Regions from separate parts of the Parapusillimonas sp. JC17 genome, predicted to be linked through region 3. Evidence: predicted binding sites of a transcription regulator. Region 3 holds the regulator's gene; each other region holds the start of a gene.

Region 1 (10,491 bases), 370 kb from region 3:
TGGCCGAGCATCCCATCTTGCTGAATCGTCCTTTCGTGGTCACGGAAAAAGGCACGCGACTTTGCCGTCCCGCAACGGTGATCGAAGAAATACTCTAATACCCGTTGACGCCGCCGGCCGTTTGGCGGCACCGGACCGTAGCCCAATCGTTCCACCGCCCGCGTATCTGCGCAAAGACCGATGACCCTCGAAACATTCTTGCTGGTGATTTGCGCCGCCGGGCTGCATGCCACGTGGAACATCATATCCAAGAAGGCCACCGGCGCCGCCGGGCACTTCGTCTTTTGCTATCGCAGCCTGTCGGCGCTGCTGTACGCGCCCTGGGTCGTCTACATATTGCTGGTGGACGGCATGACGTGGACCTGGCCCGCAGTGCTGTTCATTTTTCTGTCCAGTGTGCTGCACCTGGGATACAGCCTGTGCCTGCAATGGGGATACCAGGCCGCCGACCTGTCGGTGGTGTATCCCATCGCCCGGGGCACGGGCCCCTTGCTGTCCAGCCTGGCAGCCTTCGTCCTGCTGGGAGAGCCTGCGACGGTTCTGGGCCTCGCGGGCATCGGCTGTATCGTCGTCGGCATATTGCTGATCGCCTCCGGGGGTTCCTTGCGCCGATTCACGACGCCCCACGCGTGGGCAGGGGTGAAATGGGGGCTTTTCATCGGGCTGTTCATCGCCGCATACACGGTCACCGATGCGTATACGGTGAAAGTGCTCCTGGTGGCGCCCGTCGTGCTGGACTGGTTCTCGGCCACGGGCGGCGCTGCACTATTGGCGCCGAGGGCTTGGGTCCGGCGCCGCGAGCTTGTGCGCCAGATGCGCGGCAAATGGGGTTATGCCTTCGCCGTGGGCGCCTTGTCGCCCATGGCGTACATATTGGTGCTTTATGCGCTGCAGATGGGCGCACACGTCAGCCTGGTGGCGCCGCTGCGCGAAACCTCACTGATGATCGCCACGGTAGCGGGTTTCTTCATCCTCAAGGAGAAAGTCTCGGTTCCACGTGTCGCGGGATGCGTCATCATCGTCGCCGGGGTGATCCTGCTGGCATAAGGCCCGTCAACGCTTAAACACAGGCGGCGCCGGCTGGAGCCGCTTGCGCGTCATGACGGGCACAGGTGTATATTCTGTTGCTTTCGCGACAAGACGGAGACAGCTCGATGAGCCTTTATGCAAAACTACAAAAGCGCGCGGCCGACAACCGGCCTATACGTGTCGGCCTGATCGGCGCGGGGAAATTCGGCGCCATGTATCTGGCGCAGATTCCGCGCACACCCGGCGTACACTTGGTCGGCATTGCCGACCTTTCGCCGGATGCCGCCCGGACCAACCTTGGCCGGGTAGGCTGGGACAGCGCACGTCTGGAAGCGTCGTCCCTGCAGGATGCGCTGCGCCGGGGCACAACCTGGGTCGGGGACGACTGGCGAGCGTTGGTCGGCATGAGCGAGATCGACGTCATCGTGGAATGTACCGGCAACCCCATCGCCGCGGTCGAGCATTGCCTTGCCGCATTTCACCATGGAAAACACGTCGTGAACGTCACCGTCGAAGCCGATGCGTTTTGCGGCCCGTTGCTCGGCCGCAAGGCCGAGGAGGCCGGCGTGGTGTATTCCCTGGCGTTCGGCGACCAGCCCGCGCTCATCTGCGACCTCGTCGACTGGGCCCGGACCTGCGGTTTTCCAGTGGTGGCAGCGGGGCGCGGACATAAATGGCTGCCGCATTATGCGCAGTCGACACCTGAAACGGTTTGGGGATATTACGGGCTGACGCCCGAGCAAGCGGCTCGCGGCGGCCTGAATCCCAAGATGTTCAACAGCTTCCTGGATGGCTCCAAGCCTTCCATAGAGAGCTCTGCCGTCGCCAATGCCACGGGTCTGGCCGTGCCTTCCAACGGACTTTTGTATCCACCGGCGAGCATCGAAGACATCCCTTATGTGACCCGTCCCGTGGACGAGGGCGGGGTGCTGGAACGCAAGGGCATGGTCGAGGTCGTATCCTCGCTGGAACCGGACGGACGGCGCATCCCGTACGACATCCGCATGGGCGTGTGGGTGACGGTCGAGGCGGAAACCGACTACATCAAGAATTGCTTCGAAGAATACAACGCGCACACCGATCCCACCGGCCGCTATTTCACTTTGTACAAGCGCTGGCATCTGATCGGGCTGGAAGTCGGGATGTCGGTGGCGTCGGTTGCGCTGCGCGGCGAAGCCACCGGCGTTGCCACGGCATGGCACGCGGACGTCGTGGCCACCGCCAAGCGTGATCTGAAGCCCGGCGAAATGCTCGACGGCGAAGGCGGCTACACCGTGTGGGGCAAGCTGTTGCCCGCAGGCAAATCAACCGGAATCGGAGGCGTGCCCCTGGGCCTCGCCCACAACGTCAAGGTGATACGGCCCGTGAAGGCGGGCCAGAGCCTATGCTGGGACGACGTCGCCATGGATACCGCCACACCCGCCTACAAGGTCAGGCGGGAAATGGAGTTGCTGTTTGGTCAGGGGCGCTCCACAGGGCTATAGCCGGCGTCGCGAATGGCGGCTTCGACGCGATCGGCATTCGCAACGCCGCCCACTTTGACCGTGTGGGTCGCCAGGTCGATGTCGACGACCGCATCCGCCGCGACTTCCTTGATCGCTTTGGTGATGGTGGCTTCGCAATGCTTGCAGGTCATGTCCTGTACTTCGAATTCGATCATAAGATGCTCCTTGCTGAATTGATAAAATCATAAACCTTACAACTATGGTAATGTCAAACCGGGAGCACAGGGGTTCCCGTCTTCATTCCGGAGTGATCTCATGAACATCGGAGAAGCATCGGAAGCGTCCGCCGTGTCGCGCAAGATGATCCGCTACTACGAAAGCATAGGGCTCATACAGCCTGCGCGGCGCAGCGACGCCGGATATCGCAAGTACGGCGCGAACGACGTGCAGACGCTGCGCTTCATCAAACGATCGCGTGAATTGGGGTTTTCTCTGGATCGTATCCGGACGCTGATCGGACTTTGGGAAGACACGACGCGCCAGAGCGCCGACGTCAAACAATTGGCGCAGCAGCATATCGCCGAGTTGGACAGCGATATCGCCAAATTGCAGTCCATACGCGATCAGCTCGCGCATCTTGTGAATTGCTGCCATGGGGATAGCCGGCCCGAATGCCCGATACTGGCCGACCTGGGGGCAAGCCAGAACGGTTGAGGGGTCAGACCCCCTGCGGGGTCTGACCCCAAATCCCGAAAGGTTAAGGGGTCGGACCCCGTAGGGGGTCTGACCCCATGTCTCATGGCCCTATTCACGCACTCGGGGTCAGACCCCATACGGGGTCTGACCCCATCTCACAGCCCGGCTCACGCACTCAATCTGAGCGCCAGGGCGGCCAGGGTCAGCAATAGCACGGGAAGGGTCAGCACAATGCCTACCCGGAAGTAGTATCCCCAAGAAATGATCACACCCTTGCGCGCCAGCACATGCAGCCAGAGCAGTGTCGCCAGGCTGCCGATAGGGGTGATCTTGGGTCCCAGGTCGCTGCCTATCACGTTCGCATAAATCATGGCTTCCTTTACGACACCGCTGGCTTGGCTGGCATCGATCGACAATGCGCCGATCAATACGGTGGGCAGGTTGTTCATGACTGACGACAGCACTGCGGCTAGCACGCCTGTGCCCAGCGCCGCGCTCCATATTCCGTGGGTCGCGAAGTAGTCGAGCAGAGCGGTTACCCAGGCAGTGAGTCCGGCATTTCGCAGTCCGTAGACGACGAGATACATGCCCAGGGAAAAAACGACGATATGCCAGGGCGCTTCCCGCATGACCTTGCGCGTGCTGATGCGATGCCCGCGTCCGGCCACCAGCAGCAGGATGATCGCGCCCAGGGCCGCGATGGCGCTTACGGGGATGCCGGTGTGGCTCAGTCCGAAAAACCCCCCCAGCAGTCCCGCCAGCACCAGCCAGCCGGCGCGGAAGGTAGGAAGGTCGCGGATCACGCTGCGAGGTTCCGCCAACCGGCCTTCATAAGTGCGAGGAATGAAGCGGCCGAAATAGATGAGCAGTACGGCGAGCGTCGCACCGATGGAAACGAGATTGACGGGCGCCATGACCGAGGCATAGCGGGCAAAGCTGACCCCGAAAAAATCCGCCGACACGATATTGACCAAGTTGGAGACGACCAGCGGCAGGCTGGCGGTGTCCGAAATGAAACCGGCGGCCATGACGAACGCCAGGGTTGCAGCGGGGGTGAATCCAAGCGCCGACAGCATGGCCATGACGATGGGCGTCAGGATGAGCGCCGCGCCGTCGTTGGCGAACAGCGCTGAAACCGCGGCGCCCAACAGTATGATCAAGACAAAGAGCAGACGCCCGCTGCCACGGCCCCAGCGGGCGACGTGCAAAGCGGCCCATTCGAAGAATCCCGCCTCGTCGAGAAGCAGGCTGATGACGATGATGGCGATGAAGGCGGCGGTGGCGTTCCAGACGATTTGCCAGACTACGGGGATGTCGCTGGGCGCGACTACGCCGGATAGAAGACTAAGCGCCGCGCCCAGGCAGGCGCTCCAGCCGATTCCCAACCCGCGCGGCTGCCAGATGACGAGCACCAGGGTCAAGACAAAAATCAGCGCTGCAATACTCATAGGAGTGGAAGGCGGAGGGAGAAACAGATGGCGCTTGCCGCGCATTGGTCCCGCATACGGGACAGGCGCGATTATACGGGCTGCCGCTCAAAAAGGGCGGAAGGGAAGAGCGGGAGAAGGAGAACGTGCGGATCGCCGTTGGACGGCGGTCCGCACGCGGGCAAAAAAAAGCCGGGCCGGCCTGGAACAGACGGTCCGGCTTTCGCCGATAGGACGGGAACGGTTTAGCCGCTCAGCTTCACGGTGCCGGTCATGATGGCCCAGTGACCCGGGAAGGAGCAAAAGAATACGTAATTGTCGCTAGCCGAAAGCTTGCTGGCGTCGAAGGTAACGGACGTGGACTCGCCACCGCCGATGACCTTGGTATGAGCAATGACGCGATCGTCGCCTTCCTTGACATAGTCTTTGTCAAGGCCGGCGGTCATGCCGTCAGTGGCGACGCCTTGCTTGTCTACTTCCTTGGTGATCACGATATTGTGGCCCATTGCCGCCTTGGGCAGTTGGCCGGAGTGCTTGAGATTGACGGTGAATTCCTTGCATGACTTGTCAACGACGATTTCCTTCGTGCTGAACTGCATGGCGTCATTGCTATCGACGGTGACGTCACACTGCGCGGCCAATGCAGGCAGGCTCATGGCTGAAAGCAGGGCGGCGAAAGTGATTTTAGCTAGCATAGAAATCTCCAAAAGGAAAAAGGGGAAAAGCGGGAGGCAATGATGACGTAATGCTTGCATTGCCCAACATGGAAATTAAAACGCATTACATCAAGGGCAGTCTTGATACGTATCAACCATAACAGTTTTTAGCCCACACTCGCAGCAAGGTCTTGCATATAAACGCATTGGGAAACGAGGCCTTTCAATTCGTCTCGGGCGCTTACCCGGTGAAAGGCCTGGGGTCAGACCCCATTCGGGGTGTGACCCGCTGCATGTTTCTGAGGTCAGACCCTACAGGGTCTGACCCCCGGGCGTCATGGGTCTGACCCCTCAGACTTCATCAGCCCGCCCCTACGGAGCAGGCCTCCAGCGGCCCGGTCTGCACATTGAAGTGTTGCGCCAGTATTTCCACCGCCTCTTCCGCTTGCTCGACATGCGTGACCAGAGCGACGTCTTCATGTCCGATCATGCCTTGCTCCGCCAGAAAATCCAGATTCAAGGCCTGGTCCCAGAACTGCTTGCCGAAGAGCAGGATCGGTATGGGCGCCATTTTGCGTGTCTGGACCAGAGTTAGGACCTCGAACAGTTCATCGAGCGTTCCATAGCCACCAGGAAAAACGACCAGGGCGCGGGCGCGCAAAAGGAAATGCATTTTGCGCAGTGCAAAATAACGGAAATGAAAAGCGAGCTCGGGCGTGATGTAAGGATTCGGCTCCTGTTCGTGCGGGAGGGTGATGTTCAGGCCGATGGACCGGGATCCGACCTCGAAGGCGCCGCGATTGGCCGCCTCCATGATGCCCGGCCCGCCGCCCGTGACCACCGCGCATTCGAAGCAGGCGTTGTTCTGGAAAAGCTCCGACATCAAGTGTGTGAATCGTCTGGATTCGTTGTAGTAGTGCGAGTAGCGCACCTGGCGTTGCGCATCGGCCAGCATGCCGGCCATCTCTTTGTCGCGCGGATTGGCATCCACCAGCTCCTGCGCCTGAACGAGATAAGCCTGGGCGGTTTCGGGCGACATGATGCGCGCGCTGCCGTAAACCACCACTGTGCGCGTGATCTTGTGTTTGAGCAAGGCGTGCTCGACCTTGAGATATTCCAGCTGGAGACGCAAGGCGCGCGTTTCATCGCTGTTGAGCCAATCGAGATCTTCCGTAGCAGGCAGGTATGCGCTTGCCTGCCGGATCTTGTCTATCAAAGATTGGCGCTCTTCGTTCTTCATTGTTGCCCTCGGATGCCGCGTAAATAAGCCCGAGTGTAGCGCGCCGGCCTCGCGCGCATCCGAGGGAGCGATCAGGCGGCGGGCGGATCCGTTTCCCTGCCAAAATGACGATGCTTGCCCAGGGCCTGGATAAAGCTGTCGGCAGAGGACGCATCGACCATGTCGGACACCAGCAGCCCTTCGACGTTGCGCGCATTGTGCGGGATTCCGGCGGCATCGAGCAGCAACGATCCGGCCCCCAGCGCAAGCATGGCCTTGCTGTGCCGGAACTGATCGCGTACGAATTCCAGTGCGCGGCCATCCGCCGCCAATGCTTCCATGCCCACGGCGCCATCGGGTATCACCATGCCGTCGAACAGAGGCGAGGGGCTGTTTTCCAGTGTCGCGTCGGCATCCAGCACCAGCCCGTCATCGGCGGTGCATGGGCCGATCCGGCTGCCCACCAGGCGCACGACGGCGCCCGCGGCAATCAGGGCGTCGGCCACTGCCTGCGTCGTGGCGCCGGCGATATCGTCAGCAACGAGCACGGCGATCTTGCGCGTGGCAATGCGACCGTCTCCGGGCCGCGCCATCAAGGACAGGGCGGGAGACGTCTGCACTTCGGGCGCCGGCGGATTCGCGATGGCCAGAGGCATGGGCTCGGGCAATGCCATGCCCAGGCCGCCGGCTACGCCACTGGCGAGCACTTCTGACACATTGCGCAGCATGGAAACGATGCGTTCCCGCACGGCGGGTACGGTCACCTTGCTCAGTTCGAATGCAAAAGCCGAGATGATGTGCCGCTGCTCCGGCTCTGTCTGGCTATTGAAAAAGAGCGCCGCCTGATTGTAGTGTTCGCCGAACTTTTCTGGCTTGCCCCGAAGTTCGTCTCCCTTCACCGGCTCGGGGAAGGGCACGAAGCCCTGCATGCCGGCCTGGAATGGGCAGCCGCCTGCGAGCGAATTGGGTTCGTAAGAGACGCCGCCGCGATGAATGGCTTGCCGATGCATGCCGTCGCGCTGGTTGTTATGGACGGGAGCGAGCGGCGTGTTGATGGGCAGTTCGTGGAAATTCGGCCCGCCAAGGCGCGTGATCTGCGTATCGATGTAGGAATGGATGCGTCCGGCCAGCAAGGGATCGTTGGTGAAATCGATCCCGGGCACGACATGGGCCGTACAGAATGCGACCTGCTCCGTCTCGGCGAAGAAGTTGTCGGGATTGCGATTCAGGACCATGCGCCCGATGGGAGTGATAGGCACAAGCTCCTCCGGCACGATCTTGGTCGAGTCCAGCACATCGAAACTGAAGGCGTCGGCCTGCTCCTCGGTGAAGATCTGCACGCCCAGCTCCCACTCGGGATAATTGCCCGAGTTGATGGCCTCCCACAGATCCCTGCGGTGGAAATCGGGATCCGCGCCGGATATCTTCACCGCTTCGTCCCAGACCAGCGAATGGGTGCCCAGCATGGGGCTCCAGTGAAACTTGACCAATACCGACGAGCCGGCATTGTTTACAAAGCGGAAAGTGTGCACGCCGAAGCCCTGCATCATGCGGTAGCTTCGCGGAATCGCCCGGTCGGACATCTGCCACATCAGCATGTGTGTCGATTCCGGCATCAAGGAAACGAAATCCCAGAAGGTATCGTGCGCGGACGCGGCTTGAGGCATGGCATGGTGGGGCTCGGGCTTGACCGCATGCACGAGATCGGGGAACTTCATCGCGTCCTGAATGAAGAAGACCGGCATGTTGTTGCCGACCAAGTCCCAGATGCCCTCGTCGGTATAGAACTTCACCGCAAAGCCTCTTACGTCCCGGGCGGTGTCCTTGGACCCGCGCTCGCCGGCCACGGTGGAGAACCGTACGAAGACGGGGGTGATTTTGCCGGTTTCCTGGAAGGGCGCGGCGGCAGTCAGATCGGTCAAGGCCTTGTAGCATTCAAAGTAGCCATGCGCGCCCGAGCCTCGCGCATGCACGACTCGCTCGGGGATGCGTTCATGGTCGAAATGCGTAAGCTTTTCGCGAAGGATGAAGTCCTTCAGCAGTGCAGGGCCGCGCAGGCCGGCTTTGAGCGAATCCTGGTTGTTGGGTACCCTGACGCCCTGGTTGGTGGTCAACATCTGCCCGCTGCTGTCCGCCCGCACGCGCGACAGCTCTCCACTTGCGGCATTGAGCCCCTCGACCGCGGGTCCTTCGGTCTTGGCGGATGCGTTGCTTTCGGAAAGGGTGCTGGCAGTGACCAGGGAAGACGGAGGCTCGACGCTTTCCCCGGCAACAGGGTGGCGCGCATGCTCCAGGCCGTATTCGGTCTCTTTGGTCCGATTGTAAGGCCGAGCGGCGGCGGTTGCATTTCTGCCTCCGGCGAACTGCTCGGGTTCGGAATTGCCAGTGGGCCCAGACGCGGGCCCACTGTCGGTGTTGATAAAAGCGGTGGGCACGGGGCCCTGGCGTGGATTCTTAGGGGGACGGGTAGCCATGAGAGGACTCCATTGCTTGCAGTATGTCCGGCCGGGTTCGGCCGCTGCCCGTCACAGCAATATTCATGCCGAAATCTACTTGCGGTGGCAGAGCATCCCCAGCAGGAATCCAACCCCGGCTGCGCACGTGATGGCGTGCCATGGCCGCGTCTCTACGTAGACGTCCGCGCAATCCACCGCACGGCGCATGTAACCGCTAGCCGCATCGGCCGCGGTATCGACCGCGTCGCCAAGGGCGCCCCTGGCCACGTTGAGTTGTTCCCGCAGCCGCTGTCTCAGCGCGGCGATATCTGTCTGGCTCTCATCGTCCAGAATTGCGTCCAGCTCATTCAGCCAGACCGCCGCATCACCTTTTCCTCGCCGACCGCGCTCGCTGTAGGAAGAACCCCTGTCCGCCCGCGTGGTGCCCTCGGTTTCAAAAGAATCGTTCGGTGTTTCAGCCATGATCGCTCCCCAATAAGTCGGTTGGCCCGGCATTTTCCAGGCAGAGGCGGGGAAGCAATTGGCGTTCCCGGCACCGTGGACTCCTGATGGTTTTTCACCCAATTGACGTTATGAACATCGTTCAATATCATGAACATCATGGTAAAACATATGAACTTTCATGCATACTGATTTCAGAGAAATGGCCGATCGATTCGTACAGCGCAGCCCATTCAATCGCTGGTTGGGCATGTCGTGCACCGACGCGGAAGAGGGCAGGGTCGTTCTATCCATCAAATGGCGGGAAGAATTGATATCCAGCCCCGAACTTCAATCCACTCATGGCGGCATCCTGGCCGCTATGGTGGATTGCGCCGCCGACTACGCAATCGCCCTAAGCGTTGGCCATGCGGTCCCTACGATGGATCTGCGCATCGATTATCACCGCATGGCAACACCGGGAGACTTGGTGGCGGAAGGCAAAGTCATCAACCTGGGCAAACGTTTCGGAACCGCCGAGGCGCGGGTGCACGATATGAAGGGAAGACTGATCGCCAGCGGACGCGGGTTGTATCTGGTTCGTGCGCCGGAACACGGGACTACCGCCACGGCACTCCCCGCCCAGTCTCATATCCGACCCGCTCAATAAAGGACTAACCATCATGCTTGGAGGATGCCGTCTTGGGACCGCTTGAAGGAGTAAAAATCGTCGAACTGGCAGGGATAGGCCCCAGTCCCATGGCCGCCATGCTGTTGGCCGATCTCGGCGCCACGGTCCTGCGCATCGAAAGAACGGTGCCCGCCGCGCTTGGAATCGAGCGGCCTCTCAAATACAACGTATTGCTGCGCAACCGGAAAACCATCGCCATCGACCTTAAAAGCACGGAGGGCAAGGATTTCGTCCTGCGGTTGATACAGGAAGCCGATGCGCTGATCGAAGGTTTCCGGCCGGGCGTGACTGAACGCCTGGGCCTGGGTCCTGAGGCCTGCTTTGCCCGAAATCCGCGCCTCGTCTACGGGCGTATGACGGGTTGGGGCCAGAACGGTCCGCTCTCCCAGGTAGCGGGGCACGATCTGAACTATATCGGCCTGACCGGCGTACTGGACGCCACGGGACGTGCC
Region 2 (10,491 bases), 750 kb from region 3:
ACGACGCCCTTCCTGCTGCTTGCCTCGGCCTGCTACCTGCGCGGGTCCGAACGCCTGCACCGCTGGCTCCTGGGGAACCGCGTGCTGGGACAATACCTTTCAAATATCCAGACAGGCCAGGGTATCCCCATGCGCGCCAAGGTCTTTACCCTGATCTTCATGTGGGCTTCGCTGGCGTTCTCCGCCTGGTACGTTCCCTTGCCGTGGGTACGCCCGCTGCTGCTGATTCCGGGCATAGGCGTGAGCTATTACCTGCTCAGGATGAAGACCCTGCCCCGGGCTCCGAAAGAACCTAAATAAGTTTGGAATACGTCGACACCGTCGGCTGCCCCAGGTATTTGTCGAAGACCATGCCGATGGCGCGCACGAACAGCCGGCCCTTCGCCGTGATGGTGATGCCCTGATCGTCCATCTTCATCAGGCCCGCCTCCTGGAACGGCGCCAGCTTTTCCAGTTCGGCCTGGAAGTACGATTTGAAATCGATGCCGTGTCGGCCGTTGAGATCGGAGAAATCCAGCGGCATGCTGCACATCAGCGTCATGATGACTTCGCGCCGCAGCAGATCGTCGGCCGATAGGTCGTAGCCGCGCTCGATGGGCAGCTTGCCCTCGTCGAGGTACTGATAATAGGCGTTGACGCTGCGCACGGACTGACTGTAGGAACTGCCCACCTTGCCGATGGCCGACACGCCGAATCCGATCATGTCGCACTCGGCCCGGGTCGTGTAGCCCTGGAAATTGCGATGCAGGCTTTTTTCGAGCCGAGCCTTGTTCAGCTCGTCGTCCGGCTTGGCAAAGTGGTCCAGACCTATATACACATAGCCGGCGTCCAGCAGGCGTTGCGTCGACATCAGGAAGATCTGGAGGCGCTCCTCGGCGGAGGGCAGGTCTTCGGCCTTGATGAGCCGCTGGGCCTTGAACCGGCTGGGCAAATGCGCATAGTTGTAAAGCGCGATGCGATCGGGCGAGATCCGGATCGTGTGATCGAGCGTGCGCCCGAAACTGGCCAGCGTCTGCTTGGGCAGGCCATAGATCAGATCCGCATTGACGGATTCGAATCCCGCTTTGCGGCTGGCTTCCACGGCCCGTTCCACCATGATCAGCGGCTGGATGCGGTTCACGGCCGCCTGGACGTCCGGATCGAAATCCTGGATGCCGAAGCTCGTGCGGTTGAAGCCCAGGCCGGCCAGCATGGAAAGCGTCGACTCGTTGACCGTGCGCGGGTCGATCTCGACCCCCAGCTCGGCATCGTCGGTAAATTCGAAATGGCGCTGTATGGAATCCATGAGCGACGTGAGTTCGTCGGCGCTGAGGAAAGTCGGCGTGCCGCCGCCCAGGTGCAACTGCACGGTCTTGCGCTCATCGCCCAGGCGGGCGCCCACCATTTCCATTTCCTTGTCGAGGTACTCCAGATACTGGGCGGCCCTGCCGTGGTCCTGCGTGATGACCTTGTTGCAGGCACAGAAATAACAGAGCTGTTCGCAAAACGGCAAATGGACATACACCGACAGCGGAGGCTTGGCCGCATCGCGCGCCCGCGCGTCGAGGTAGGCGAGGTAGTCCTGCTCGGCAAAGCCCGACCGGAACCGGTCTGCGGTAGGGTACGAGGTATAGCGCGGCCCCGATTTGTCGAAACGGCGAATCAGCTCTTCGGAAATTTCTATTTCCGGAAAAATGGGGGCCTTCTGGCCGACCAGGGGTTCGTAGGCATTCATCGCCTTTCTCCGATCGTGCCGGCCCGCCTAACCATGAAATGCGCATGGCAAGCGCGCGCCGGCTTGAATATCAGCAAAGGGACAGACCCCGAATGGGGTCTGTCCCCATACATATTGTGCAAGGATGCCGGAAAATCCGTCTTGACGTAAGTCAAAAGCGCATGCGGCATGAAAAACCAGAGCTTTCGCGAAGCTTAACAAAACATATCGTATTATTGAGGCTAGATTCACGCAAACCCACACGATCCCGCCCTGATGTTGCTCGTATTCATCCTTGCCCTGCCCTTCGCAGGCAGCATTATCGCTGCGCTGCTGCCGTCCAACGCGCGCAACCTCGAGGCATGGCTGGCCGGCGTCATCGCCCTGATCTGCCTGGCCCTCGTCTGCATACAGCTTCCGCAGGTATTCGACGGCCACATCGTCAAGGCCGTCGTGCCATGGATGCCCAGCTTCGGGGTTGACTTCACGCTGCGCATGGACGGCTATGCCTGGCTGTTTTCCGTCATCATCACCGCCATGGGCGCGCTCATCGTTCTTTATGCGCGCTATTACCTTTCTCCGCAAGATCCGGTCCCGCGCTTTTTCTCATTCTTCCTGGCGTTCATGGGGTCGATGCTGGGCGTGGTGCTGTCGGGCAATCTGATCCAGCTCGTGATCTTCTGGGAACTCACCAGCCTCTCGTCCTTCATGCTCATCGCCTACTGGCATCACCGGCTCGACGCCAGGCGGGGCGCGCGCATGTCGCTCACCATCACGGGCGCGGGGGGGCTGTGCCTGCTGGCCGGGGTGCTGATGATCGGCCATGTGGTGGGCAGCTATGATCTGGACCAGGTCCTGGCGGCCGGCGACATCATCCGCACCCACCCCTGGTACACGACCATCCTGGTGCTGGTGGCATTGGGGGCGCTCACGAAAAGCGCGCAATTTCCCTTTCACGTATGGCTTCCGAACGCCATGGCGGCGCCGACGCCGGTATCCGCATACCTGCATTCGGCCACCATGGTCAAGGCCGGCGTATTCCTTCTGGCGCGTTTCTGGCCCATTCTGGCGGGCACCGAAGAATGGACCTGGATCATAGGCGGCGCCGGGCTATGTTCGCTGGTGCTGGGCGCCTACGCGGCTACGTTCCAGATGGACATGAAGGGCGTGCTGGCGTATTCGACCATCAGCCATCTCGGGCTCATCACCCTGCTGCTGGGCATGAACAGCAAGCTGGCGCTGGTCGCCGCGCTCTTTCACATGATGAATCACGCGACCTTCAAGGCCTCTCTGTTCATGGCCGCCGGCATCGTCGACCATGAAACCGGCACGCGCGATCTCAGCCGGCTATCCGGCCTCTACCGAAGCATGCCCCTCACCGCCACGCTGGCGCTGGTCGCGGCCGCTTCCATGGCAGGCGTGCCGCTGCTCAATGGCTTCATCTCGAAGGAGATGTTCTTCGCCGAAACGGTATTCGCGACAGGCAGCTGGTTCAGTCGCGTTGGCTTGCCAACCGCCGCGGTCATCGCCAGCGCGTTCAGCGTCGCCTATTCGCTGCGCTTCGTGCTGCAGGTCTTCTTCGGCCCCATCCCGCGCGACCTCCCGCGCGCGCCCCACGAGCCGCCCAAGCTCATGCTGATTCCCAGCGCCATCCTGGTGCTGACCTGCCTGGTCGTTGGTATATTCCCAAGCTTTACCGTGGGCCTTTTCCTCAAGAATGCCGCGCAGGCCATACTCGGATCAGACCTCCCGGCTTATGACTTGCGTGTCTGGCACGGCTTCAATCTTCCCTTGCTCATGAGCTTCATCGCCCTCCTGGGCGGCATGCTGCTGCTTTGGCTGCTGCGCCATCGGCATCGTTCCCGCCCGGGCCTGGCGCCCTTCATCTATCGCTTCGACGGACGCCGGGGCTTCGAGACCATACTCGAAGGCATCGACACACTGGCCGCAGTCCTTCTGGACGTGACACGGTCCCCCCGGTTGCAGCCCCAGCTGCTGCTGATCGTCGTCGTCACCTTTATCGTGGCCATGCTGCCGTTGACGGCGGGCGGCTGGATCCGGCCCGAACTCCATACTCCGATCAATCCCTTCTTCGGCCTCATGTGGGTCGCGGGCGCCGCATGCGCCATCGGCGCCGCCCGACAGGCCAAGTACCACAGGCCCGCCTCGCTGCTGCTCACGGGAGGCGCCGGCCTGATCACCGCGCTGACCTTCGCCTGGCTGTCGGCACCCGACCTCGCCCTTACGCAGCTTTCGGTAGAGGTCGTCACCATGGTGCTGATTTTGCTGGGGCTGCGCTGGCTGCCACCCCGCGTCGAAGACGACGACGAACAGCCCGCCCTGCTGAAAAGTTCGCTGCGCGCGTTCCTGCGGCGCTTTCGCGACCTCATCATCGCGGTCATCAGCGGCGCCGGCCTGACGGCCATCGCCTATGCGGTCCTGACCCGGCCGCATCCTCAAGGCATTTCGTCCTTCCTGGTCGAGCAATCGGTTCCTCTGGGCGGCGGTGCCAACGTGGTCAACGTCATTCTCGTGGACTTCCGCGGCTTCGACACGTTCGGGGAAATCACGGTGCTCGGCATCGTGGCACTGACGGTCTACGCGCTGCTGCGCCGCTTCCGTCCGCCCATAGAAAGCATGACGCTGCCCAAGGCGCGGCAACGGCTTCCGGCCGGCGGCAGGCTGCTGGACAGCTTCGCGGATCCCGATCCCAAGACTCTGGTCCCGGATGGGGTCATGAAGATTCCGGCGGTGCTGGTCCGGCTGTTGCTGCCCATGGCCGCGCTCGTCTCGTTGTATTTCCTGATACGCGGCCACAATCTTCCGGGGGGCGGCTTCGTGGGCGGCCTGATCATGGCAACGGCCATCATCCTGCAATACATGGTCGGCGGCGTCATCTGGGTCGAGGCCCGTCCTCGCATCCATCCCCAGACCTGGATATCGCTGGGCCTGCTTGCCGCCGGGACGGCGGCCATGTCGGTCTGGTGGGCCACCCGGCCCTTCCTGTCCGCGTACAGCGTCGATTTCATCCTGCCTCTCGTCGGTCACATTCATCTCTCAACCGTCTTGCTGTTCGATATCGGGGTCTACATGCTCGTCGTGGGCGCCACGGTCTTGATGCTCGTCGCCCTGGCTCACCAGTCGCTGCGCCTGTACCGCAAGCCGGCGCATGGCCAGGCCGGCGCCCTGTCCACCGACAAAGGAATCAACTAATGGAACTCGTACTCGCCATGGCCATTGGCGTGCTCGCCGGATCGGGCATCTGGCTTCTGCTTAGGCCGCGCACCTTCCAGGTCATCATGGGTCTGTCGCTTATTTCGTATGCCGTGAATCTGTTCATCTTCGGCATGGGGCGCATCAAGCTGGCCGCGCCGCCCGTCATCAATACCGACTGGGCACCCGACGCCAGCCAATATGCCGACCCGCTGCCGCAGGCGCTGGTGCTCACCGCCATCGTCATCGCCTTTGCAACGACCGCGCTGTTCCTGGTGGTTCTGCTGGCCTCGCGCGGGCTGTCCGGCACCGATCACGTCGACGGCAGGGAGACGCCACTGTGAATGAATGGTTGAAGCACTTACCCATTCTTCCTGTCGCCGTACCGCTCATGGTCGGCGCGGCCATGCTGCTGCTCAATGATTCGCATCGCCGCGCACGGCTGGTGCTGAGCTCGCTGTCCATCCTGACGCAAATCTTCCTGGCCGTCACCCTGCTGCGCATGACGGCGGGCTACGTTCCCACCGACTGGCCCGGCGGGGTCGGCGTCTACTTGCTCGGCGACTGGCCGGCGCCGTTCGGCATCGTGGCCGTCGTCGACCGCCTGTCCACCATCATGCTGTTGCTTACCGCCGTCCTCGGCGCTGCGACCTGGGTCTACGCCACCGCCCGCTGGGACCGCGCAGGGGTTCACTTCCATCCCCTGTTCCAGTTCCTACTGATGGGGCTCAATGGCGCATTCCTGACCGGCGACCTGTTCAACCTGTTCGTGTTCTTCGAAGTGCTGCTGGCGGCCTCCTACGGCCTGATGCTCCACGGCTCGGGCCGTGCACGCGTGGCCGCCGGCCTGCACTACATCGTCGTGAATCTCGTGGCCTCCTTCCTGCTGCTGATCGCCATGGCACTGATCTACGGCGTCACGGGCACGCTCAACATGGCCGACCTCGCGCAGCGTGCAGGCCTGCTGGCCGGCTCGGAGCGCATGCTCTTCGAGGCCGGCGCCGCCATACTCGGCATCGCGTTCCTGACAAAGGCAGCCGCCTGGCCCCTGAACTTCTGGCTGCCCGCCGCCTATGCCAACGCGGCGCCGCCCGTGGGAGCCATATTCGCCATCATGACCAAGGTCGGCGTCTATGCCCTGCTGCGCATCGGTTCCCTGCTGCTGCCCAGCGGCGCACCCGCCGCCTTCGGCGGCGAATGGATGTTCCCCCTGGGCATGGCCACGCTGATCTTCGGCACCATAGGCATGCTTGCAGCGCCCCAGGCAGAGCGGCAGGCCGGCTACTGCATCATCATGTCCTCGGGCACATTGCTGGCGGCGCTCGGCATGCCGGGCGTCACCCTGACCGGCCCCGCTCTCTTCTATCTGATCGTCTCCGTGCTGTCATTGGGCGCGCTGTTCATGCTGCTCGAAATGGTCGAGCGCACCCAGGCCTTCGGCGCGGAATTGCTGGCCGTCAGCCTGGAAGCCTTCGACCTCGAAGACCCGGAGCCCTCCGACCGTTCCGACGACGTCATCGGCGTGGCCATCCCCGCCGCCATGGCTTTCCTGGGCATGTCCTTCATTGCCTGCGCGCTGCTCATCGTTGGCCTGCCGCCGCTCTCGGGCTTCGTGGCCAAGTTCTCGCTGCTGTCCGCCGCCTTGCAGACCTCCGCCATCGACGCGCCTTCGCTGGCGGCCTGGTCGCTGGTGGCTGCCGTCCTGCTTTCTAGCCTGGCGGGCATCATAGCGTTGGGGCGCACCGGCATCCGCCTGTTCTGGAGCTCTGAAGACTCCATCACGCCCCGCCTGCGCGTGACCGAGGCGGTGCCGGTCGCCGGGCTGATCCTGAGCTGCGTCGCGCTCTCGTTCTGGGCCGGCCCCACCATGACCTACCTGGAGCGCACTGCCAATTACCTCGACCGGCCCGCGATCTACATCGACGCCGTGCTGAGCCAGAACTCGGGCAAGCCGGTAGACACCAGGGGAGCCAGCCAATGAGCCGTCTTCTGAAGAAGCTGTCCCTGCCCGCATTGCTGCTGGCCTTGTGGCTGCTGCTGAATGATTCCCTGTCGCCCGGCAACCTGGTGCTGGGAGCGGCGCTGGCCGTGCTGCTGGCCTGGCTGGCCGCGGCATTGCGTCCGCTGCGCGCCTATCCCAAGCGCCCCTTGATCGCGCTGCGCCTGATCTGGAATGTCGCCGTGGACATCACCAAGTCCAACATCGCGGTGGCGCGCATCGTCTGGCTGGGCCGCCGCGCAAACGCGACGCCCGGCTTCATCCAGATCCCGATACGCATGCGCGATCCCCACGGCTTGGCCGCACTGGCATGCATCATCACTTATACGCCCGGAACGGTATGGAGCGATTTCGCCGAAGCCGATGGGCAACTTACCCTGCACGTGCTCGACCTGAAGGATGAAGCAGCCTGGATCGAACTCGTACAACAGCGCTATGAACGCCCCCTGATGGAGATCTTTGAATGAACGGCCTCGTCTATTGGGCTGCCACGTTTGCCCTCGGCTGCTACGTACTGGCCCTTGCCATCGCCGCCTTGCGGCTGTTGAAAGGCCCGAACGCCTCCGACCGGGTGTTGGCCCTGGACACCATGTACGTCAACGGCATGCTCATACTGCTCGTCCTGGGCCTGATGTTCGTGTCGGGCATTTATTTCGACATTGCTTTGATCATCGGCATATTCGGCTTCGTCGGCTCGGTCGCCATGGCCAAGTTCCTGCTGCGCGGCGAGGTAATCGAACCATGACCGTGACCTTGCCGTTCTGGATTGCCATTCCCGTTGCCGCGCTGCTGGTCATCAGCGGTTTCATCACGCTTACGGGCACGCTGGGCCTGCTGCGCCTGCCCAATTTCTTCAGCCGCATCCATGCCCCCACGCTGGGCAACACGCTCGGAGTGTTCTGCGTACTGGTGGCATCCATCCTGACCGCCTCCTATATCGAAGAGCGCGTCGTCGTCCATCAAATCCTGATCACGTTCTTCTTGGTCATCACCTCGCCGGTGACGGCCATGCTGCTGATGCGCGCGGCCATCAAGCGCCAGGCCAGGGCCGAGCTGAAGAAACAAGTAGAAGAAGGACGCCTGGTCGGCGAGTCCGATCAGCCGGACTCACAAAACTGACATCGAAAGAATTATACATTTAGTTACACTCAGGCAATGCCACGCTTCTATACTGGACCAAAGCCTTCCTGCCAGGAAGGCGATCAACCAGAAAGGAGTACGTCAATGAGTCAAGCTCGAACAACGACACTTTCCCGTAACCTGTTTGGCATGCTCGCCGCTGCGGCATGCCTGGCAGTCACCCTGCCTGTCGCGGCTCAATCCACCACATCCGGCATGGACCCTCAGGCGCAATACCGGCTCGACAGGGAACGCTGCAACACCGGACAGACCAACCAGGACAAAGCAACATGCCTGCGCGAGGCGGGCGCCGCCTTGGAAGAGGCGCGCCGCAATCGCCTGATGCGCGGCGACGCCTCTTACACCAGCAACCAGACGGCGCGTTGCGAATCTCTGCCCGCTGCGCAGCGTGAAGACTGCCGCATCCAGATGTCCGGCCAGAATACACGGACGGAAGGCAGCGTGGCAGGCGGCGGCGTACTGCGTGAAACAACCATCACGATCCCGGCCGCACAATAGGTTTCGAGGTCGGGCGCCATGCCTGCGCCCGACCCTGCGACCTGGCGGTCACAACTCCATTTGCATGCCCATTTCCACCACCCGGTTCGGCGGTATCCGGTAGAACCGCGTGCTGCGGCTGGCATTACGCGCCATGAACGCAAAAAGCCGGCGACGCCATGCCAAGTGCAGAGGCAACTTGCGGACCACGATGATGGTCTGCCGCGACAGGAAGTAGGATACTTGCATGGGATCCAGATCCAGTTCCGGATGCTCTTGGTGGACATATTGAAGCAACAACGGCACATTGGGCTCTTCTTTGAAGCCCCATCGGCCGATCGCCTGCCAACTGGTGTTGCTCAAGCGTAGCAGATTGCAACGTTCTGAAAGCGGCACGTATGGGATATCGGCGCTTTGCACGGTAAGAAACAAAGTCTGCTCGTGCAGAACCTTGTTGTGTTTGAGGTTGTGCAAAAGCGCCGGCGGCACGGTTCCCGCGATCATGCTCATGAATACGGCGGTGCCGGGGACTCGCGTCGGCGGATCCGCCTCCAGCGCCTCCATGAACGACGCCAACGGAGGCTGATTGGCCGCCAGGGCTTCATGCATGCGCTCCCTGCCTTGCTTCCATGTAGCCATCAGGGTGAACAGCGTGCCTCCGATCAACAGCGGAACCCAGCCGCCATCCAGAAGTTTCAGCATATTGGACGAGAACAGGACGACATCGATAGCCAGGAAGACGAGCAGCAGAGCCGTCCATAGCCACCGGACTCCGGGGCCATGCCGGCGGGGCAGCACTGCGAACGCCAGCAGCGAAGTCATCAGCATGGTGCCCGTGACCGCGAGCCCATAGGCATGCGCCAGATTGTCGGAAGAGCCAAAAGAGACCACCAGTATCGTCACCGACACGAACAGCAGGACATTGACGCGTGGCAGGTAGACTTGGCCTTCTTCTTGTGCCGAGGTGTGCAGAATGGCCATCCGGGGCCAGAAACCCAATTGCACCGCTTGGCGCGTCACCGAAAAAGCCCCTGATATCACCGACTGCGAAGCAATGATGGTAGCCACGGTGGCCAGAGCCACCAGCGGCGCAAGCGCCCAGGCCGGCGCCATGAGGAAGAAAGGATTGACCATTGCTTCGGGCTGCGAAAGAATCAGCGCACCCTGTCCGAAATAGCATAAGAGCAAGGCAGGCAACACGATGCCGAACCATGCGCGGCGCACGGCGGAGCGACCGAAGTGACCCATGTCGGCGTACAGCGATTCCGCCCCCGTCACCGCCAGCACCAGGGCACCCAGCAGCACGTAGGCCGTCCAGGGCGCCTTGGCGATGAAGCCTATCGCCCAGGCGGGATTCACCGCTTGCAGTATTTGCGGCGCCTGAGCAATATGCCAGGCGCCCAGGCCACCCATCACGCTGAACCAGACCAACATCACCGGTCCGAACAGGCGCCCCATGGCACCGGTGCCTCGCGACTGGATCAGGAACAACAGCGCCAGGACCGCAACGGAAATCGGCACGATCCAGGCATCGAGCGTATGCGACACCAGTCGTATGCCTTCGATGGCGGACAGCACCGAAATGGCGGGGGTGATCACGCTATCCCCATAGAACAGACAGGCGCCGATCAAGCCCAGCACGATGAAAAACCAGCGCTTGCGTCCGCTGACACCCCGCAGGGCCAGTTCGAGCAGCGCCAGCGTTCCACCTTCGCCCCGGTTGTCCGCGCAAACGATGATCATGACGTACTTCAGGGATACGACGATCATCAGCAGCCAGAAGAGCAAGGACAGCAGGCCTAGAATGTCCGCGGTGCCGGGCTGCTCGAGAAAAGACAGCGATGCCTTGATGGCGTATAGAGGGCTGGTTCCGATGTCGCCGTATACCACGCCCAGGGCGCCCAGCAGCAGGGTCCTGGAAGACGTAGTCACGGCCGGTTCCCGTCGATGTTCAGATGTCATGTTTCTG
Region 3 (10,491 bases):
GAACCGGAGCGCGGCGAACGCTGCACGGTCTGCTTCGACATGCGTTTCGAACGCACCGCGCTGTATGCCCACGAACATGGTTTCGACACCATCACCAGCTCGCTGGGCATTTCGCGCTGGAAGGACATGAACCAGATCAACGGCTGCGGCGAGCGGGCCGCCGCCCGCTATCCCGAACTCATCTACTGGACCTATAACTGGCGCAAAGGCGGCGGCTCCGCCCGCATGATCGAAATCAGCAAGCGCGAGAACTTTTACCAGCAGGAGTATTGCGGCTGCGTGTATTCCCTGCGGGACACCAACCGCCATCGACGCGCGCAGGGCCGCGAACGCATCGAGATCGGGGTGAAGTTCTACGGGAAGGATGAGCTTTGACGAGGCAGGGGTCAGGCCTTATGGCAAGGGGTCAGGCCTTATGGCAAGGGGTCAGACCCTATAGGGTCTGACCCCGAGTTCAATAAGACCCCGCGTCAATGACCTGGGGTCAGACCCCGTACGGGGTCTGACCCCTCAACCACCCATCACTGCAGCGTACGCTCGAACACGAACTTGTCGTCCTGCCAATCCACCGGCACGACGTCCTTGGGTCCGAACTTGCCTTCCAGGATCAAGCGTGCGATCGGATTCTCGATGTGCTGCTGGATGGCTCGCTTGAGCGGACGAGCGCCGAACACGGGATCGAAACCCGTCCGTGCCAACTGGGCCAACGCCGCCTCGGACACTTCCAGGCGCATTTCCTTCTGCGCCAGGCGCTGCCCCAGGCGTTGCAGCTGTATCCGGGCGATCGATTCGATGTGCTTGGCTTCCAGCCCATGGAACACCACCACTTCGTCGATGCGGTTCAGGAACTCCGGACGGAAGGACTGCTTGAGTTCATCCCAGATTACTTCCTTGATCACCTCGTAGGGTTGGCCCGCCATGCTCTGGATATGTTGCGAACCCAGGTTGGAGGTCATGATGATCACCGTATTGCGGAAATCCACGGTGCGGCCCTGGCCGTCGGTCAGCCTGCCGTCGTCCAGCACCTGCAGCAACACGTTGAACACGTCCGGGTGCGCTTTCTCGACCTCGTCGAGCAGCACCACGCTATAGGGTTTGCGACGCACCGCTTCCGTCAGGTAGCCGCCTTCTTCGTATCCCACGTAGCCCGGAGGCGCGCCGATCAGCCGCGCAACGGAATGCTTTTCCATGAACTCGCTCATGTCGATGCGGATCATGTGATCTTCCGAGTCGAAGAGAAAGCTGGCAAGCGCCTTGGTCAGCTCGGTCTTGCCCACCCCGGTCGGTCCGAGGAACAGGAAAGAACCATAGGGACGCTGCGGATCGGACAAGCCCGCGCGGGAACGGCGGATCGCATCGGCGACGAGCTTGACGGCTTCGTCCTGGCCGACCACCCGCTGGTGCAGATGCTCTTCCATCTTGAGCAGCTTCTCGCGCTCGCCCTGCATCATCTTGGAAACGGGAATGCCGGTGGCCCGCGAAACGACTTCCGCAATCTCTTCGGCGCCGACCTGGGTGCGCAGCAGACGCGGCTGATCGGCCTCTTTTTCGTCCTGCTTGCCGGACTCGGCCGCCTGCAGCCGCCCTTCGAGTTCGGGCAGCTTGCCATATTGCAGTTCGGCGAGCTTGTCGAATTGCCCCTTGCGCTGAAGTTCCGCCATTTCGGCGCGCGTGCGTTCGATCTCTTCCTTGATCGCCTGCGAGCCTTGCACAGCCGCTTTCTCGGCTTTCCAAATTTCCTCGTAGTCGTTGTATTCGCGCTGCAGTTTCAGCAGTTCGTCCTCGATCGCCTTCAGGCGGCGCTGCGAGGCTTCGTCCGTATCCTTGTTGACGGCCTCGCGCTCGATCTTCAGCTGGATGATGCGGCGGTCCAGCCGGTCCATGACTTCGGGCTTGGAGTCGATTTCCATGCGGATGCGAGCAGCGGCCTCGTCGATCAGGTCGATCGCCTTGTCGGGCAGGAAGCGGTCCGTGATGTAGCGATGGGAGAGTTCTGCGGCGGCGACGATGGCCGGATCGGTGATGGCCACGCCATGGTGCAATTCGTATCTTTCCTGCAACCCACGCAGAATGGCGATGGTGGACTCCACATCGGGCTCGTTGACCTGCACCTTCTGGAAACGCCGTTCCAGCGCGGCGTCTTTCTCGATGTATTTGCGGTATTCGTCCAGCGTGGTCGCGCCGATGCAATGCAGTTCGCCGCGCGACAGCGCGGGCTTGAGCATATTGCCCGCGTCCATGGCGCCTTCGGCCTTGCCGGCGCCCACCATGGTGTGCAGCTCGTCGATGAAGACGATGGTCTGGCCGGCGTCCTGCGAGAGCTCCTTCAGCACCGCCTTCAAACGCTCCTCGAATTCGCCCCGGTACTTGGCGCCAGCCAGCAGGGCGGCCAGGTCGAGCGTCAGCACGCGCTTGCCCTTCAGCGTCTCGGGCACTTCGTTGTTGACGATGCGCTGCGCCAGGCCCTCGACGATCGCGGTCTTGCCCACGCCGGGCTCGCCGATCAGGACGGGATTGTTCTTGGTCCTGCGCTGCAGGATCTGTATGGAGCGGCGAATCTCGTCGTCGCGGCCGATGACCGGATCCAGCTTGCCCTGGCGGGCCCGTTCGGTCAGGTCGGTGGTGTACTTCGCCAGCGCTTCGCGATTCGACTCGCCCTCGGAGTCCGATACGGCGGCGCCGCCCCGCACCGCCTCGATAGCGGTTTCAAGCGCTTTGCGCTGCAGCCCGGCGTCGCGCAGGATGCGTCCGACCTCACCCTTGTCATCGCACAGGGCGAGCAGGAACAATTCGCTGGCGATATAGGAATCGCCGCGCGTGGTGGCTTCCTTATCGGTACGCGCCAGCGCGGCCTGCAGCTCGCGGCTGACCTGGATATTGCCTTCCGCCCCCTGCACTTGCGGCAGGCTTTCGATATGCCTGTTCAGGGCAGGGCCGACCCGGTTGACCGCCGTCCCGGCGCGCGCCAGCAGGCTGGCCGCGCCGCTGTCGGCATCGGCAAGCAATGCCGACAGCACATGGGCCGGTTCTATGTAAGGATTGTCGTTCTTGACAGCCAGGCTTTGCGCATCCGCAATGGCCTGCTGAAACTTCGTGGTGAGTTTGTCGAATCGCATAGTCGTGTCTTTTATTGGGAGAGCATGAGCTCGAATGAAGACTATGTAGGGCCAAAAGCCTTGATTTCAAGGGCTGGCCGGCCTTTTCGAGGGGTCGTGAGGGGTCGGACCCCGTCTGTGTTAGAGGGGTCGGACCCCATTCGGGGTCCGACCCCGTGCGGCTTCCGTATTGGGGTCAGACCCATGGGGGGCTGACCCCGGACAAGTTACGGCGGCGGGGTCAGACCCGGCATGGGGTCTGACCCCTTGCATCCCTCTGCTACTATAGTCCGGTGGCGGCCGAAACCTTGCGCCGTCTTCGTCATTACCGTTCAGCATGGGTAAGTTCAAACAACTTGAAAGCTTCGTGGCCGTCGCCACGCTGGGTAGCCTGTCGGCTGCGGCGCGCGCCGAAGGCGTTGCGCCGGCCATGATCGGCCGACGCATCAACGCGCTTGAAGAGCGCCTGGGCATAAAGCTGCTGCTGCGCTCCACCCGCCGCCTGTCCCTGACCTCGGAAGGCGAAGCCTTTCTCGAAGAAGCGCAGCGCATACTGCGCGACTTGAACGAGACCGAAGCACGGGTCAGCCAGGGCAGCCTTGATCCCAGCGGCCACCTGCGGGTAACCGCCCCGGCCGGCTTCGGGCGCCGGCATGTGGCTCCCCTGCTGCCTGATTTCATCAAGAACCATCCCAACATGACGATCTCGCTCGACTTGAGCGACCGCCTGGTCGACCTGATCGAAGAACGTTACGATTGCGCCATCCGCATCGGCGAACTGGACGACTCGCAGATCGTGGGCCTGCGCCTGGCCGACAATAAACGCGTCATCGTGGCCGCTCCGGAATACCTGGCGAAACACGGCAAGCCGCAGCAGCCCAGCGATCTCACGCTGCACAACTGCCTGTCTTTCGGCAACCAGGGGAACCAGGCGCGCGGATGGCTGCTGCGCCAGGATGGCGAGCTGCGTGCAATACGGGTCAAAGGCAATATGGCCTGCAGCGACGGTTCCGTGTTGCATCAATGGACGCTCGACGCCGTCGGCCTGGCCTGGCGCTCGTTGTGGGAAGTCCGCGAGGACCTGGCGGCCGGCCGGCTGATCAGCGTACTGGATGAATATGCAGCGCCCGCCAATGGAATCTTCGCCATGCTGCCCGAACGACGCCACCTGCCCTTGCGGGTACGGGCTTTCGTCGATATGCTAAAGTCCACCTATTCGGAGTCCTCTTACTGGGACGTCAATTAGCGGAAGACACACAGCCAGTGTGTCATTTAATCACCCATACGCCATCGTGCCTTTTGACTCAGGTCAAAAGGCACGAAAATTCCCTTGAATTCCGCCTACAATAGGTTTTTTCATTCGTCCTCAGGACGATCGTATGCAAAAAAAGATCGCCGTTACGCCAGAGTCCACGCACTGTTCCACATGCATGCTCAACGAAATCTGCCTGCCCGTTGGAATGCCGCGAAGCGATGTCTCGAAGCTCGACGAACTAGTCAAAGAACGTATTCGCATCCCCAAGGGTAAAGCGCTCTTTCACCTCGGCGAAAAAACGGAAGCCATCTACGGCATACGATCGGGCTCGCTGAAAACCCAGCTTGAAGATGCATCCGGGCAAGTGCAGATCACCGGCTTCCTGCTGCCCGGCGAAATCATCGGCATGGATGGCCTGGTGGACGATCGCCACGTATCGCATGCAATCGCCCTCGAAGACAGCGAAGTGTGCGTGATCAGGCTCGACGAAATGGACCAATTGGCCCTGAAGGTGCCCTCTTTACAGTGGCAGTTCCGCAGGCTGATGAGCAAGGAAATCAACCGGGCGCACCAGCTCGTCATGACCTTGGGCGCCTTGCGCTCCGAACAGCGCCTGGCGGCTTTTCTGATCAACCTGTCGCAGCGGCTGGCGGCCTTGGGGTATTCGTCCACCGAATTCATTCTGCGAATGAGCCGGGAAGAAATCGGCAACTATCTGGGGCTGACCCTGGAAACCGTCAGCCGGCTGTTTTCGCGGTTTGCCCGCGAAGGCTTCATACGGGTACAGCAGCGCGAAGTCCATATCCTGGACATGCAAGGCCTGCGGCAGCTATCCGGAACCGACTGCGGCTAGGTCAAGCCGAGACAGGTTCGAGCCGACACCGTCATTCATTGATGGGGTCGCCAAACTCGTCCAGGACGCGGCCGCGCGGCGCCAAATGCAGGGTCAGCGCGCTGGAAACCGCCGCCATCAGCCAGAAAAGAAAAAAGCCGCCCGCGTAGACCTGCTGACGGCTGGCGTGTATATGCCCAAGAAAGGTGATGTCCAGCGGGTCTATCAGCGCGAAAACGGTCGCGCTGGTTGCTGCTGCAAGCAGGAAGGATGGCCACAGAATCAACATTGCCGTCACATGCCTCATAAAAGTCTCCGGTCTGATTTTTTTATTATCTTATCAGGGTTCCGGATTTGGCGGCGCGGTGGGCGCTTCGACGGGCGCCTGCTTGGTCACGACGAGGCCGCGCTTTACCCCGCCGTCTTCTATTGCCTGGTCGCTGAAATTCTGCACGGCCAGCACGATGGTGATGATGCAGCCCACGATGGCGGCGGCCGGACCTGCCATGATGATCCATGGCCAAGGTTCGCGCCACCAGGGCTTGCTGGGTCCTACCGCCCTGGCCGCGTCGGCTTCTGCTTGTGACATTTTTGTATCCCCGTCAGTCAATCATTTGGGCACGAAGAAGCTGGAACGTTCCACCACCGTCGTTTCATCGCCTTCGTCGTAGTGGCCCACCGCATGGAGCTCGATTTCGTGCAGGCCCGAAGAAACCTGGCCGGCCGGAGCGCGGACCACGAATGGAACCAGCCTGTTCGATGCGCCATCGACCTTCACCGTCGTGCCGCCCTCGTCGCCCGCCATCACGGACAGCTCCGGCAACCCGGTGGCACTGAAAGTGAGCGTAACGGGCGACTCGGATGTGTTGATCAGTTGCAGCCTGTATACGTTCTCTATCATGCCGCCGGCAACTTCCCGGCCCAGCGAGCCACGGTCCCGGATAACGTCCACACGCAGCGTCGTGCGGGTTGCCAGCGAAACGATGAAGGCGATGACGATCGCGCCCAAAATGATGGAATACGCCAGCACCCTGGGCCGCAACATGCGCTTGCGCACCTGGCTCTGTGTCATGCGGTCGGTGATGGCGCGTCCGGAAGTGTAGCGGATAAGGCCCGGTTCGTAGCCCATCTTGTCCATGACCTGATCACAGGCATCGACGCATGCGCCGCAGCCTATGCACATGTATTGCAGGCCCTCGCGAATATCGATGCCGGTGGGACAGACCTGCACGCAAAGGCTGCAGTCGACACAGTCGCCCATGCCCGCCTCTTTGTGGTCGATCTTGCGCGACCGGCCGCCGCGCGGCTCGCCCCGCACATGGTCATAGGTGACCACAAATGTGTCATCGTCCACCATGACGCTCTGGAAACGCGCATAGGGACACATGTACTTACAGACCGACTCGCGAAGAAAGCCGGCATTGCCCCAGGTGGCGACGGCGTAAAAAACCATCCAGAACCACTGCCATGGCCCCAGCGACAGGGTCAGCAGGCCCATGCCGAGTTCGCGGATGGGCGCAAAATAGCCGATGAAGGTGGATCCCGTCCACCAGGCGATCAGTATCCAGACGATGTGCTTGCTCGCCTTCAGGCGGAACTTGCGCAGGCTCCAGGGCTGCTCGTCCAGGCGGATGCGAGCCATCCGGTCGCCTTCGATGCGGCGCTCGACCCACATGAAAATTTCGGTATAGACCGTCTGGGGACAGGCATATCCGCAGAAGAGCCGCCCCGCCATGGCCGTGAACAAGAACAGGCCGAAGGCCGAAATGACGAGCAGGACGGACAGATAGATGACGTCCTGCGGCCACAGGACCATGCCGAAAAGATAGAATTTCCGGGCGCCCAGATCGAACAGCACCGCCTGGCGACCGTTCCATTGCAGCCATGGCAGGCCGTAGAAGATCAGCTGGGTGACGAACACCATGATGATGCGCCAACGGGCGAATATGCCCGATACGGAGCGGGGATAGATCTTGCTCCGTACGTCTTTGAGCGCCTTTTCGACCTGAGGAGACGAACCGCCTCCCCGCCCCTTGGACACACGCGGCGGCTGCCAGGCTGGCACGGCTTCCACGGGTTGTCCGGAAACGGGTTGGGCGACGGGTTCGTTACTCATTTCATACCTCAGCTAATGTTCGCGGCACCTATTTGGTTGCCACCTTCTGCCCCTGATTGCCCAGCCCCCAGACCCAGGCGGTCAACATGCGGATCTGTTCCGGAGTCAGGATGCCCTCCTGGGCCGGCATATGGTTCTGGCGGCCGTTCAAGATGGTTTCCACGATGGACGCCTCGGAGCTACCGAAAAGCCAGACGTTGTCGGTCAGGTTGGGCGCGCCCAACGCGGTGTTGCCCTTGCCTTCCGCCCCGTGGCAAGCCACGCAAAAGGTGTCGAAGCCCCGCTTGCCTGGAACGACACGCAGCGAATCGGCGGCAAGCCCGGACAGCGACCGTACGTACTGGGCGATGTCGGATGCTTGCGCGGGCGAGATCTGAGAGCTCCAGGGCGGCATCATGCCGTGGCGGCCCTTGGTGATCGTCTGCATGATCTGCTCGGGATTCCCGCCGTACAGCCAGTCCCCGTCCGTCAGGTTCGGGAAGCTGCCGCTGCCGCGGGCATCGGAGCCGTGGCACTGGGCGCAATTATTCAGGAACAGCCGTTGGCCGATCTCCCGCGCGCTGGCGTCACGCGCTATGTCCTCGATGGCCATTTCCTGATAGCGCGCATACACCGGCGCGATCTGGGCCTTGAGCGCTTCCTGGTCGGCCTTGACTTCCCTGGCGGCGGTATAACCGATCGTGCCCTGGTAGGTGCCCAGGCCCGGGTACAGGAAGAGTATGCCCAGCGCCACGACGCACAGGCCGATGTAGAAAACGGTCCACCAGCGCGGTACGGCCGTATTCAATTCCGTGATGTCGCCATCCCATACGTGGACGGCATTGTCGTCCACTTCGGGAACGCTCTTGCCCAGCCATGCGCGCTGGGTGAACAGCAGCCACAGACAGAAGGCTATCCCGCCCAGGGTGATGACGGAAATGAAGTAGCCCCAGAAGCCATTTATAAAATCACTCATGAGAGCCCCCTTCCTTCTTCTCCGTCACGAACTCATCCGGCAAAGCGAAAGGCAGCATGGAAGCCTCGTGATTTGCCTGCGCGCGCACGCGCGAAAATGCCCACCAGACAATGCCGAGAAACGTCAGCATCGCGAGTATGGTTGCGATTGCATTGATAATTGCCATTACAGCGCTCCCTCGGCAACGGCCTTGGCCGCAGCTTCACGCCCTGCTACGCCCAGACCTTGCAGGTAGGCGACCAGTGCGTCCTCTTCCGTCTTGCCCTTCAATTGTTCGGGCGCCTTTTCGATCTGCTCATCGGTATAAGGAACGCCGAGCTTGCGCAGCACGCGCATGCGCGCCTGCACATCGGCGTTCGCCACGCTGTTGTGCTGCAGCCACGGATAGGCGGGCATGTTGGATTCCTTCACCACGTCGCGCGGATTGCGCAGGTGGACGCGGTGCCAGTCGTCGGAATAGCGCTGGCCCACGCGCGCCAGGTCGGGGCCGGTGCGCTTGGATCCCCACAGGAACGGGTGGTCATAGGCCGATTCCCCGGCCAGCGAATACGGGCCGTAGCGCTGGACTTCGGAGCTCAGCATGCGGATCTGCTGCGAATGGCAGCCCACGCAGCCTTCGCGGATATAGATGTCGCGCCCGATGAGATTCAGGGCCTCGTAGGGCTTGACGCCGGGTGTCGGCGTCGTGGTCGAGTGCTGGAAAAACAGCGGAACGATCTGCACGAGGCCGGCGAAAGAAATCACCAGGATGCTCAGCACGATGAGCAGACCGACGTTCGTCTCGATCAGCTTGTGCGAAAAGCGGGAATTTTTGCTTGCCATGTATGCTCTCCTTAAGCCGTGGCCGATGCGGGGCCTACCAGCGCCGGGTCGATGGCGTCCGGGCTATACAGAGGCACAACCGGGTTGACTCTTACCTGTCCCTTGATGGTCATGAGGGTGTTCCAGAGCATGACGCAGACGCCGCCCAGGAAGCACACGCCGCCAAGCAGACGGATGACGTAGAAGGGATAGGTCGCCTTGACGCCCTCGACGAAGCTGTAGGTCAGCGTGCCGTCGATGCCCGTGGCGCGCCACATCAGGCCCTGCATCACGCCGGCAATCCACATGGCGCTGATATAGAGCACGACACCCAGGGTGGACATCCAGAAATGCAGCTCCACCAGCTTCATGCTGGCCATCTGCTTGCGGCCATACAGGCGCGGGATCATGTAATACAGAGAGCCGAAAGTGATCATCGCCACCCAGCCCAGAGCGCCCGAGTGTACGTGGCCGACAGTCCAGTCCGTGTAATGCGACAGCGCATTGACGGTGCGGATCGACATCATCGAACCTTCGAAGGTGGACATGCCGTAGAACGAAAGCGCCACCACCATGAACTTCAGGATGGGGTCGGTGCGCAGCTTGTGCCATGCGCCCGACATGGTCATGATCCCGTTGATCATGCCGCCCCAGGAAGGCGCCAGCAAGATCAGCGACAGCGCCATGCCCAGCGACTGCGTCCAGTCCGGAAGCGAGGTATACAGCAGATGGTGAGGACCCGCCCACATGTAGGTGAAGGCCAGCGCCCAGAAGTGGACGATGGACAGCCGGTAGGAATACACCGGGCGCTCGGCTTGCTTGGGCACGAAGTAATACATCATGCCCAGGAAGCTGGTGGTCAGGAAGAAGCCCACGGCATTATGACCGTACCACCACTGCACCATGGCGTCCTGCACGCCCGCATAGGCGGAATAGGACTTCCACAGGGACACCGGCAGTTCCATGTTGTTGAAGATGTGCAGCACGGCGATGGTCAGGATGTAGGAACCGAAGAACCAGTTCGCCACATAGATGTGCTTCACGCGGCGCTTGGCGATGGTGCCGAAGAACACGACGGCATAGGCCACCCAGACCAGAGTGATCAGGATGTCTATCGGCCACTCGAGCTCCGCATACTCCTTGGTCGACGTATAGCCCAGGGGCAGGGTAATGACCGCAGCCACCAGGACCGCCTGCCAGCCCCAGAACGTGAAGGCGGCCAGCTTGTCGCTGAAGAGGCGAACCTGACAGGTGCGCTGCACGACATAGTAAGAGGTCGCGAACAGCGCGCTTCCGCCAAACGCAAAAATAACACCGTTGGTGTGCAATGGACGCAGGCGTCCATACGACAGCCAAGGCGTGTCCATATTCAATTCCGGCCAAATAAGTTGCGCAGCGATCAGTACGCCGACCGCCATGCCGACGACGCCCCAGATC

The links. The regulator FNR, encoded in region 3, switches genes on or off when oxygen is low (the NO sensors DNR and NnrR bind a similar motif). The targets are predictions, from matches to a motif close to TTGATNNNNATCAA.
Region 1: azu (azurin) is a predicted target of FNR. The motif match lies at 5,395-5,408, and genes of this name have one in related genera.
Region 2: hemN (oxygen-independent coproporphyrinogen III oxidase) is a predicted target of FNR. The motif match lies at 1,856-1,869, and genes of this name have one in related genera.

What each region holds. Positions count from the first base shown of each region.
Region 1 is NZ_CP197474.1:2,222,831-2,233,321, forward strand. Features, by position in the region: gene arsC (arsenate reductase (glutaredoxin)) at 1-98, shown strand, start outside; gene ACSBPU_RS10725 (EamA family transporter) at 181-1,047, shown strand; gene ACSBPU_RS10730 (NAD(P)H-dependent oxidoreductase) at 1,155-2,513, shown strand; gene ACSBPU_RS10735 (cation transporter) at 2,489-2,689, opposite strand; gene cueR (Cu(I)-responsive transcriptional regulator) at 2,790-3,188, shown strand; gene ACSBPU_RS10745 (arsenic transporter) at 3,338-4,618, opposite strand; gene azu (azurin) at 4,843-5,292, opposite strand; gene ACSBPU_RS10755 (LOG family protein) at 5,615-6,493, opposite strand; gene ACSBPU_RS10760 (catalase) at 6,565-8,946, opposite strand; gene ACSBPU_RS10765 (DUF883 family protein) at 9,022-9,390, opposite strand; gene ACSBPU_RS10770 (PaaI family thioesterase) at 9,551-10,018, shown strand; gene ACSBPU_RS10775 (CaiB/BaiF CoA transferase family protein) at 10,051-10,491, shown strand, end outside.
Region 2 is NZ_CP197474.1:1,845,522-1,856,012, reverse strand. Features, by position in the region: gene ACSBPU_RS09000 (YbaN family protein) at 1-300, shown strand, start outside; gene hemN (oxygen-independent coproporphyrinogen III oxidase) at 293-1,714, opposite strand; gene ACSBPU_RS08990 (monovalent cation/H+ antiporter subunit A) at 1,970-4,906, shown strand; gene ACSBPU_RS08985 (Na+/H+ antiporter subunit C) at 4,906-5,250, shown strand; gene ACSBPU_RS08980 (monovalent cation/H+ antiporter subunit D) at 5,247-6,887, shown strand; gene ACSBPU_RS08975 (Na+/H+ antiporter subunit E) at 6,884-7,372, shown strand; gene ACSBPU_RS08970 (K+/H+ antiporter subunit F) at 7,369-7,650, shown strand; gene mnhG (monovalent cation/H(+) antiporter subunit G) at 7,647-8,024, shown strand; gene ACSBPU_RS08960 (hypothetical protein) at 8,130-8,543, shown strand; gene ACSBPU_RS08955 (potassium transporter Kup) at 8,592-10,484, opposite strand.
Region 3 is NZ_CP197474.1:2,591,566-2,602,056, forward strand. Features, by position in the region: gene ACSBPU_RS12390 (epoxyqueuosine reductase QueH) at 1-375, shown strand, start outside; gene clpB (ATP-dependent chaperone ClpB) at 522-3,116, opposite strand; gene ACSBPU_RS12400 (LysR family transcriptional regulator) at 3,433-4,341, shown strand; gene fnr (fumarate/nitrate reduction transcriptional regulator Fnr) at 4,475-5,203, shown strand; gene ACSBPU_RS12410 (hypothetical protein) at 5,235-5,489, opposite strand; gene ACSBPU_RS12415 (FixH family protein) at 5,523-5,771, opposite strand; gene ccoG (cytochrome c oxidase accessory protein CcoG) at 5,793-7,298, opposite strand; gene ccoP (cytochrome-c oxidase, cbb3-type subunit III) at 7,327-8,253, opposite strand; gene ACSBPU_RS12430 (CcoQ/FixQ family Cbb3-type cytochrome c oxidase assembly chaperone) at 8,246-8,419, opposite strand; gene ccoO (cytochrome-c oxidase, cbb3-type subunit II) at 8,419-9,075, opposite strand; gene ccoN (cytochrome-c oxidase, cbb3-type subunit I) at 9,087-10,491, opposite strand, start outside.